DNA from 2 places in the Mesorhizobium sp. B2-4-18 genome. Region 1 is predicted to be linked to the other one. Evidence: predicted binding sites of a transcription regulator. Region 1 holds the regulator's gene; the other holds the start of a gene.
The links. Region 1 encodes LexA, which represses DNA repair genes until DNA is damaged. Its sites were predicted from a motif close to TGTTCNNNNTGTGTTCNG; they were not measured.
Positions count from the first base shown of each region.

Region 1 (4,199 bases):
TCGCCAGACGACGGATTGATCACCATGCTGAATGAAACGAGTTCCACAAAAACGGAAGCCGCCTATCAGCTGTTGCGGCGCGACATCCTGACCACGCGCCTCATGCCCGGCGCCCCGCTCAAACTGAGTGCGCTGCGCGGCACCTATGGCGTCGGCTGGACACCGTTGCGCGAAGCCCTGTCGCGGCTCGAGGCCGAACGCCTGGTCACCGCGATCAGCAATCGTGGTTTTGCCGTGGCTCCGGTGTCGCGGGCCGAGCTGGAGGATCTGGCACGCGCCAGGATGGTGGTCGAGATACCCCTGTTCCTCGAATCGATGGAAAAAGGCGGCAGGGAGTGGGAGGATGCCGTGGTCACCGCCCACTACCGGCTCTCGCGTTGCAAGACGGCGGTCGACGATCCCTCGGACGCGGCCGTCGACAGATGGGACGAGAACCACGAGGCTTTCCATGCGGCGCTGCTGAGCGCCGCCACATGCGACTGGCTGTTGCGGTTCCGCTCGACGATCTCGGATCAGCTGCGCCGGCATCATCGCTTTCTTGGTCTGGCGCCGACACTGCGGGCCGCGGCCGGCCTCAAGGATGGCTATGAAGAGGCAATCGAAGCGCTGCGCGAAGCGATTGCGATCGAACACCATACCGCGATCATGGAAGCGGCGCTCGACCGTGACATCGAGCGGGCCAAGGCGCTGATGACGGCGCATATCGGCTACACACTGCACGTCTATGTCCACAGCGAAGACAGCGGCGCCACCAGATACGCCGCTCGCGCCGGCAGCTTGAAGGCGGGTTCGGGATAACTTCAGCGCTTCCGCGACCCCTATTCGAACGCGCTGGCCGGAGTGCGCCGAACGCCCGGATCCATGGCCGCCCGAAGCTACCAATCGTTGGCATTTTGGTTTCGTTTCGTTCCGCGAATAATGGCTCCGCGAATTATACGTCCCCCCGAGGAGAAACCTTCCAACTAACTGATGCCAAAGCCTCGTCGGCGGATGGGCCACAGGCCATTAACCAAAACGATTTCAATGCGCCTGCCGATGGCGGAAAGGGCTGGTTGCTGCCCGCCGTCGCGGGCAAAAAACTTCAGACCCCTTAACAAATTCATTAAACTTTAAACGGTTGCAGAACACAACTGGAACAGATAGTGTTTGTTCTGGGTTTGTTTTTTCGATTCTGGTTCAACCTTTCGTTCAATGTCTTGGGGGCCGCCATGCTGACACGCAAGCAACATGAACTGCTGATGTTCATCCACGAACGGCTCAAGGAAAGCGGGATACCGCCTTCCTTCGACGAGATGAAGGAAGCACTCGATCTTGCCTCCAAGTCGGGGATCCATCGCCTGATCACGGCCCTGGAGGAGCGCGGCTTCATTCGCCGGCTACCCAATCGGGCGCGCGCGCTGGAAGTGCTGCGGCTGCCGGACTCGATCGCGCCGGGCCTCAATGCGGCAAAGAAGTTCTCGCCAAGCGTCATCCAAGGCAGCCTTGGCCAAGGCAGTCTCGGACGCCAGATCAGGCCGGCCGCTGCGCCTTCGCGCCTGCCCGCGGCCGGCAACGACGACGACGCGGTTTCAGCCGTGTCCATCCCGGTCATGGGCCGTATCGCCGCCGGTGTGCCGATCGATGCCATCCAGCATCAGACGCATTCGATCTCGGTGCCGCCGGACATGATCATGGGCGGCGAGCACTATGCGTTGGAGGTCAAGGGCGACTCGATGATCGAGGCTGGTATCTTCGATGGAGACACGGTCATTATCCGCAATGCCGACACGGCAAGCCCGGGCGAAATTATCGTGGCACTGGTCGACGAAGAGGAAGCGACACTGAAGCGGTTCCGCCGCAAAGGCGCTTCGATCGCGCTCGAGGCCGCCAATCCAGCCTACGAAACGCGCATTTTCGGGCCGGACAGGGTCAAGGTACAAGGCAAGCTGGTCGGGTTGATCAGGCGCTACTGAACCGGCTTGTTATCGGGCTTGTCGGGTTTTTTGTACGGCGGCAGCCCCCTCGCCTCGCGTGAGAATTTTCGCTGTTCGTGCCAGGGCCGGTATGGTCCGTCGACGGCAAATGCGATCGCGGCCCGGGTCGTGGCCGACTGGGGATTGAAGAAGACGGCAGCGCTTCCCTTGCGGGCGAGCTGCCGTTTGGTGACGACGAGAACCAGTGGATTGTGGCAGGCGTCATAGGCGGTTGCGTCATTGACGATGATCAGGTCGGCGAAAGCGCAGGCTTTCCAGGTGGTCTTGCGGTCCTCGACATAGGCAATGATCGCGCCGGAAGGGTGCCTGGCAAGGCACAGGCCTTCGCGGCAGTAGAAGGGCGATCCCGGCGGCAGGTCGGTGGGACTGGCAACATCGAATTGCCTGTCTGTCGTGTCGAACATTTCCGGTTTGACGATTGTTTCGGAGATCAGGGCGCGCTTCCAGTTGTCGGTTGCGAATTCGTTCGGACGTTCCCGGTTGACGGCCAGTTCGCCATTGCCGATCGGCAGCGCGACCAGCCGCGCATCTTCCGAGATCAGCACATCGGGCGCGCGTGTGTGCGACACAGTCAACAGGCCGGCAAGCGCGAATGGCAGCGCCGCGAGCCGCAGCCATGTCGTCGCCATCGTCGCGATTGCCAGCGCGACGGTGACCAGCAGCACGGATTGCTGCGAAATCAGCCCGACTCCATCGACCGGAGAGCGCTCCGATATCCACGCCGACACGGCGATCATTGCTGTCAGGCCCTTGCCCATGAGGTAGAGAGCCGGCCAATCCAATCCGAATGGCATCAACAGCGCGCTGGCGACGGCCAGGAACATCACGACCGACACGATAGGCATCACGGCCAGATTGGCGAACAGGCTGAGCGGCGATACCCGCTGGAAATGCCAGATGGCAAACAGTGCCGTGGCGCTGCCGGCGATAATGGACGTCATGGCCAATCCTCCTGTCGCCAGCAGGAATTTTCGCGTCAGGAACCCCGCCAGGGATCGCTTTGGCGGCGGTGGCCGCGTCTTTCCCGCATGGTGATCGGCCCAGCCGGCATAAGCGCCAACCAGGGCCGCGGTCGCGGCGAACGACATCTGAAAGCTCGGGCCGACGACCTCGTGAGGCGAGACCAGGATGACGGCGATCGCCGAGATCGCCAGATTGCGCATGGTCAGGGCAGCGCGATCGAAGAAGACGGCAATCAGCATCACCGCCAGCATGATGAAGCTGCGTTCGGCGGCAACGACGACACCGGAAATGATGAGATAGGCCGCGATCGAGAACAGTGCGGCGGCGGCCGCGTATTTCTTCACCGGCCGGCGCGCGGAAAAGTCTGGAAACAGCGCGAAGGCACCACGCAGCAGACCCATGATGGTGCCGGCCACAAGCGCCATATGCAGTCCCGAAATAGAGATGATGTGATAGATGCCGGTACGCCGCATCGCTTCATTGATTTCATCGGGTATGCCGGCGCGCACGCCGACGATCAGCGCCGCCGCGATCTCGCCTTCAGCGCCGCCGACGCTGCCCCTGATGTGGTCGGCGATGGCTTCGCGGGCATTTTCGATGCCTGAAAAAAAGCGAGCCGATAGCGGCATCTCACCGTCGTCGGCGGAAACAACCGTCGGATTGCCGAGAAAGAAGCCGCTGCCGCCGATGCCGGCGAAATAGCTGTCGAAAGAGAAGTCGTAGCTGTCCGGCCGCACCGGGCCGGTCGGCGGCAACAGTTTGGCGTAGCCTGTGATGAGCGAGCCGGCGGTCATTCCCGGTGGTATCTTGCGTGCGGAAAGCCGGACCCTTTCCGGTGCATAGCGCAGTTTCGGCCGGGCGGTCGAAATCACGTCCATGGTCAGCCGGATGCGGCCGCTCTCCATCTCTTCGAGCGAGACCACGCGGCCGGTCAGTTGGGTGGAGATTTCCGAACCCAGCATCCGGGTTCCGGCTCGCCATGTTTCGACCTTCGCCGCGAGCAGGCCCAGCGCGCACAACAGCACTGCCATGAAACACAGATGGGTTTTCGACCAGGAGCGCGAGACGAAGGCACAGACCGCCATCAGCACCACGACCGCGACGGGTTTTGCAAAGTCGGGCTCGGATGCCAGCGAGAAATAGGCGATCGCCCCAACGGCCAGACAGACCGGCACCAGCAGGAACGCGATGCCCCGGTCGAGTTCGAGCTCCGTCGCCCGGGCCACGCCATGGCGCAGGCGAGGCAAGGATACCAGGCCGACT
Region 1 covers NZ_VFUW01000017.1:35,388-39,586, forward strand. Annotated here, with positions in the region: gene FJ527_RS27995 (GntR family transcriptional regulator) at 25-798, shown strand; gene lexA (transcriptional repressor LexA) at 1,209-1,952, shown strand; gene FJ527_RS28005 (ComEC/Rec2 family competence protein) at 1,946-4,199, opposite strand, start outside.

Region 2 (4,199 bases), on a different contig from region 1:
GCGGGGCGCAGCGCATGCGGCTGACGTTCGGCGACGAAGCCATTCAGGCAAGGATTTCAGTGCGATCGGACGGGCGCTTCCAGGTGGCGCTCGATGCGCCTTATGACAGCACCAATTTGCATGATCTTCGCGCCGTTCCCCGCCTCGCCCGCTGGCCTGGCCACATCACGGTGTTCGAAGGCGCCGTCGGCTATACTTTCGCGGTGCCGGACCCCTTGGCCAGGAGCGATGAAGCGGCCGCCGCCACCGGCAGCCTGCGCGCACCGATGCCGGGCCTGGTCAAGCTTGTGCGCGTGGCGAAAGGCGACGGTGTGATCAAAGGACAAGCTCTGCTGATCCTCGAGGCGATGAAGATGGAGCACACCATCGCCGCCCCGCATGACGGGGTGATCGCCGAGGTCGCCGGGGAAGGCGCACAGGTCACCGACGGGACAGTGCTGGTGCGGTTCGCCGAGGACCAGAACGCATGCACCGCGGCCGCCGGCGGATAGAAGGAGCGACCGCAAACTGAAATGGCCGGGACGAACCCGGCCATTCCCTTGGATTACCCGAGTGCCAGGGCGATTACTGCGCGATCGGCGCGTACTTGCCGTCATGCCACTGGTTGATGTCGTAGCTGGCATTCTTGAGGTCGCCCTTCTCGTCGAAGGTGACGTCGCCGACAACGGTGCTGATCGCCGTGCCATTCTTCAGCGCCTCGGCAACCTTGGCCGGATCGTCGCTGCCGGCACGCTTGATGCCTTCGGCGAATGCCTGGACCACGGCATAGGAGAACAGCGTGAAGCCTTCCGGCACGAAGCCGCCGGCCTTGATCTTCTCGACGGCTGCCTTGGCTTCCGGCTTTGCCTGCGGATCCGATGGGAACACGAACATCGTGCCCTCGCCGGCCGGGCCGGCAACCTGCCAGAATTCCGGCGAAGCGATCGAGTCCGGCATGATCAGCTGGAACTTGAAATTCTGTTCCGCCGACTGACGCAGGATCAGGCCAGCTTCAGGATGATAACCGCCGAAATAGACGACATCGGCCTTGAGATCCTTCAGCTTGGTGACAAGCGCCGAATAGTCCTTCTCGCCGGGGTTGATGGCGTCATAATAGACCTCCTTGAGGCCACCGGCATTCATGGTCGCCTTGACGGCATCAGCCACGCCCTGGCCGTAAGCGCTCTTGTCGTGCAGGATGACGACGTTCTTGCCGGCGTATTTCTTGGCGATCCACGGGCCGATGAAGGCGCCCTGTGCGTCGTCACGCGTGTAGAGACGCATGATTGTCGACCAGCCGGCCTTGGCGGCCGCATCGGTCAGCACCGGGTTCGAGGAAGCCGGGCTCATCATCAGGGCGCCGGCTTCGGCATAGACCGCCGAGGCCGGAATGCTGGAACCCGAGCAGGCATGCCCGTCGATGAACTTGACGCTGTTGGCGACGATGCGATTGGCGACCGACACCGCCTGCTTGGGATCGCACTGGTCGTCTTCGATGTCGAGCTTGATCTGGGAGCCGTTGACGCCGCCAGCCGCGTTGATGGCGTCGGCGGCGGCCTGTGCGCCCTGCTTGAACTGATCGCCGATGGTGGCGAGCTGTCCGGTCATCGGGCCGACCACCGAAATGGTGATGTCCTCGGCGAACGCGACCGGCGCGCTCATCATCAGGCCGAAAATGGCCGCGCTCAAAACACTCATTTTTTTCATGACAATAGAACTCCTCCATTCACGCGCGGCCGCCCGGCCGCGCTTCTTCCAGAGAGGCGGGACAATTTCATCCTTCATCGGACCTGTCTAGGCGCATTGGCGCCACTCGATTAGGCCTGCGCGGCCTCATCCACGCAAAAAGCCACGCCAGCCTTGTTCCGGCCGGTCGTGGCTTTTTTTGCCGGTCAGGCTGTTTCCCCGGCGCCCCCGCGCTGAACCCAACCCACCTTCCCTGTCTTCATGTTGGCCATGATCCTTCCGAAAACCGGAGTCTTCGGGATCATGGTCCGTTGCGCGGCTTGGACCTGTCGGCGTGCCGCATTCTCGTTGTCGATGGCCGTGGCCTGGCTGTCTGCGCAGCCTTTTCCCTGTTGGCCCGACCGTCTTTCTGCGGTCTTGGCCGGAGCGTCCCCGTCTGGCGGAACTCAGTGCATGGTCATCCATTCGCGGGCTTCGCGCAGCGCCTTGGCGATCTCGACCTTCGACATGGCCGCCGAGAGTTCCGAGCGCAACTCGGCGGCGCGGGCCGATCCCTTGATGGCGGCGATGTTGAACCATTTGTGGGCGGCAACGACGTCGGTTTCGCAATCGCGGCCGGTCGCATACATCATGCCCAATTCGAAAAGAATGTCGGCCTGGGCAGTTGCCCCCATGGCGCCGAAGCCTGCTTCAAGCATTTCAAAACGTGCCATTTTTAGTCCCCTGTCTGGCTCCCGAGAGCTGCCTCCGTTCGTCTTGTCCGGGCCGCTCTTTCGATGCTTTCGAGAATGCCGCGCAGGCTTGAATCCGTCGTTAAATGGCGTGCTTAATTTGAGGAAAACAAAGCTAAAACAAGAGGTAAACGCGAAAATTCGTTAAGGATACGAAGTCAGCAATTCAGCCGGTTTTCGCCAAATTTGACGAAAATTTTCGAGCGCGCGGTCAACACTCTGCTAACCCTAGAAAACAAACACGAGGCGCCGGTCGTTTTCATTTCCGGGCCGACAGGGCGGATTCAGGCGCTTTCGAAATGCCAAAGCCTTCCGTTGCGGCACCGCTTTCGTTTTGACGGAAGCTGGATTAGCTTACGTTTGCGTAAGCGGCAGACCGGCGAGGCGGAGCATCCGGCCGGCTATCCAAAGGGAGGAAGACATGTCTCGAAAAGTGAGCCTGGCCCTGGCGGCCACTTTGATCCTGAGCGGCGCGGCGTGGGCCGATCCGATCGAGGGCAACTGGAAAACGCAAGCCGGCGACACCGCTGCCATTTCAGGCAGCAGCTCGTTCTCCATCACGCTCAAATCAGGCAAATATGCCGGCAAGACCATCGGCTCGCTCAAGGCGGCCGGCGACAACAAATACACCGGCAACATCACCGATCCGGCAAATGACAAGACCTATTCGGGCAAGGCAACCTTGTCGGGCGCCTCGCTCAAGATGAGCGGTTGCGTGCTCGGCGGACTGATCTGCAAGAGCCAGACCTGGCATAAACTCTAAGCGACCATTTCCGTGTGATCTCTAAACAGGGCCTGGCGGGCCCCGTTTCCGCTTTGGCGATGAGCAGGCAGCGCTCGGTCGGCATTCTGGTTGCCGCAACCCAGTCAACATCCCTTCAATCAATTTGAACGGCAGATGAACGCCGGCATCAGAGCCGGTTCAGAGGCGTCAGGGCATTCTCATGCGTGTTGAAGGAGACACGGACCCAATGCTTGCTCGCCGCTTCACCATCGTCTGCCTGCTGATGAGCCTGTTTGGAATGTTCTTCGCCATCCTTGTCGCCGAAGCGGGCCGTTCCCCGCGCTCCTGGGACGGCGCCACCAGAATGTGCCATCTCGCCTGCCCGACCGATTTTCGTCACTGAAGCAGAGAACCCGGACCTCGAAAAGAAAAGCACAGAGATCATGAATCGCATCGCCGCCAACCTCTCCAAGACCCTCCGGCTCCTGCCGCGGGCGGCGCTCATCCTGATACTTCTGGCCGCTCCGGTCCTGGCGGTGCCGATGATGCGCGCCGATAGCGGCTCGACGATCGAGGCGCCGGCGCTCAGAAAGTCAGGCGTCGGGTTCGTACTGCTGGTCAGCCTGCAGCGGGGTTGAAGAAAAAAGGGCGCTTTGAGCGCCTTCGGCGGCGAGCCCCCTCCCAACCGCCCGTCCAAGTCTCTATATTGAGCCATGGAAAAGCGAATCTATCCCCAAGCCATCGAATCTGTCGTCATGCCCGAGCCCTTTGGCCGGCAAAGCTTCGATAACGCCGAAAAGGCCGTTGCCGCGCTGCAGGTGCTCTACGACCGCAATACCAAGTTTCTGCGCGATTCCTTCGCGGCCCTAGCCGCCGGCGGCGACAGCAGCAAGCGCTACCGGGCCTTCTACCCCGAGATCGGCGTCACCACGAGTTCGTTCACCCAGGTTGATTCGCGCCAGGCCTATGGCCACATGCCAACACCAGGTCATTTCGCCACCACGGTTACCCAGCCGGACCTGTTCGAGACCTACCTCATCGAGCAGCTTCGGCTGATCATGCGCAATCACGGCGTGTCG
Region 2 covers NZ_VFUW01000007.1:172,159-176,357, forward strand. Annotated here, with positions in the region: gene FJ527_RS18510 (acetyl/propionyl/methylcrotonyl-CoA carboxylase subunit alpha) at 1-491, shown strand, start outside; gene FJ527_RS18515 (branched-chain amino acid ABC transporter substrate-binding protein) at 565-1,686, opposite strand; gene FJ527_RS18520 (sel1 repeat family protein) at 2,112-2,378, opposite strand; gene FJ527_RS18525 (DUF2147 domain-containing protein) at 2,818-3,159, shown strand; gene FJ527_RS29345 (hypothetical protein) at 3,368-3,523, shown strand; gene FJ527_RS18530 (hypothetical protein) at 3,564-3,758, shown strand; gene FJ527_RS18535 (AMP nucleosidase) at 3,876-4,199, shown strand, end outside.
Region 2: a site for LexA is predicted at 2,502-2,519, ahead of FJ527_RS18520 (sel1 repeat family protein). Genes of this name have one in related genera too.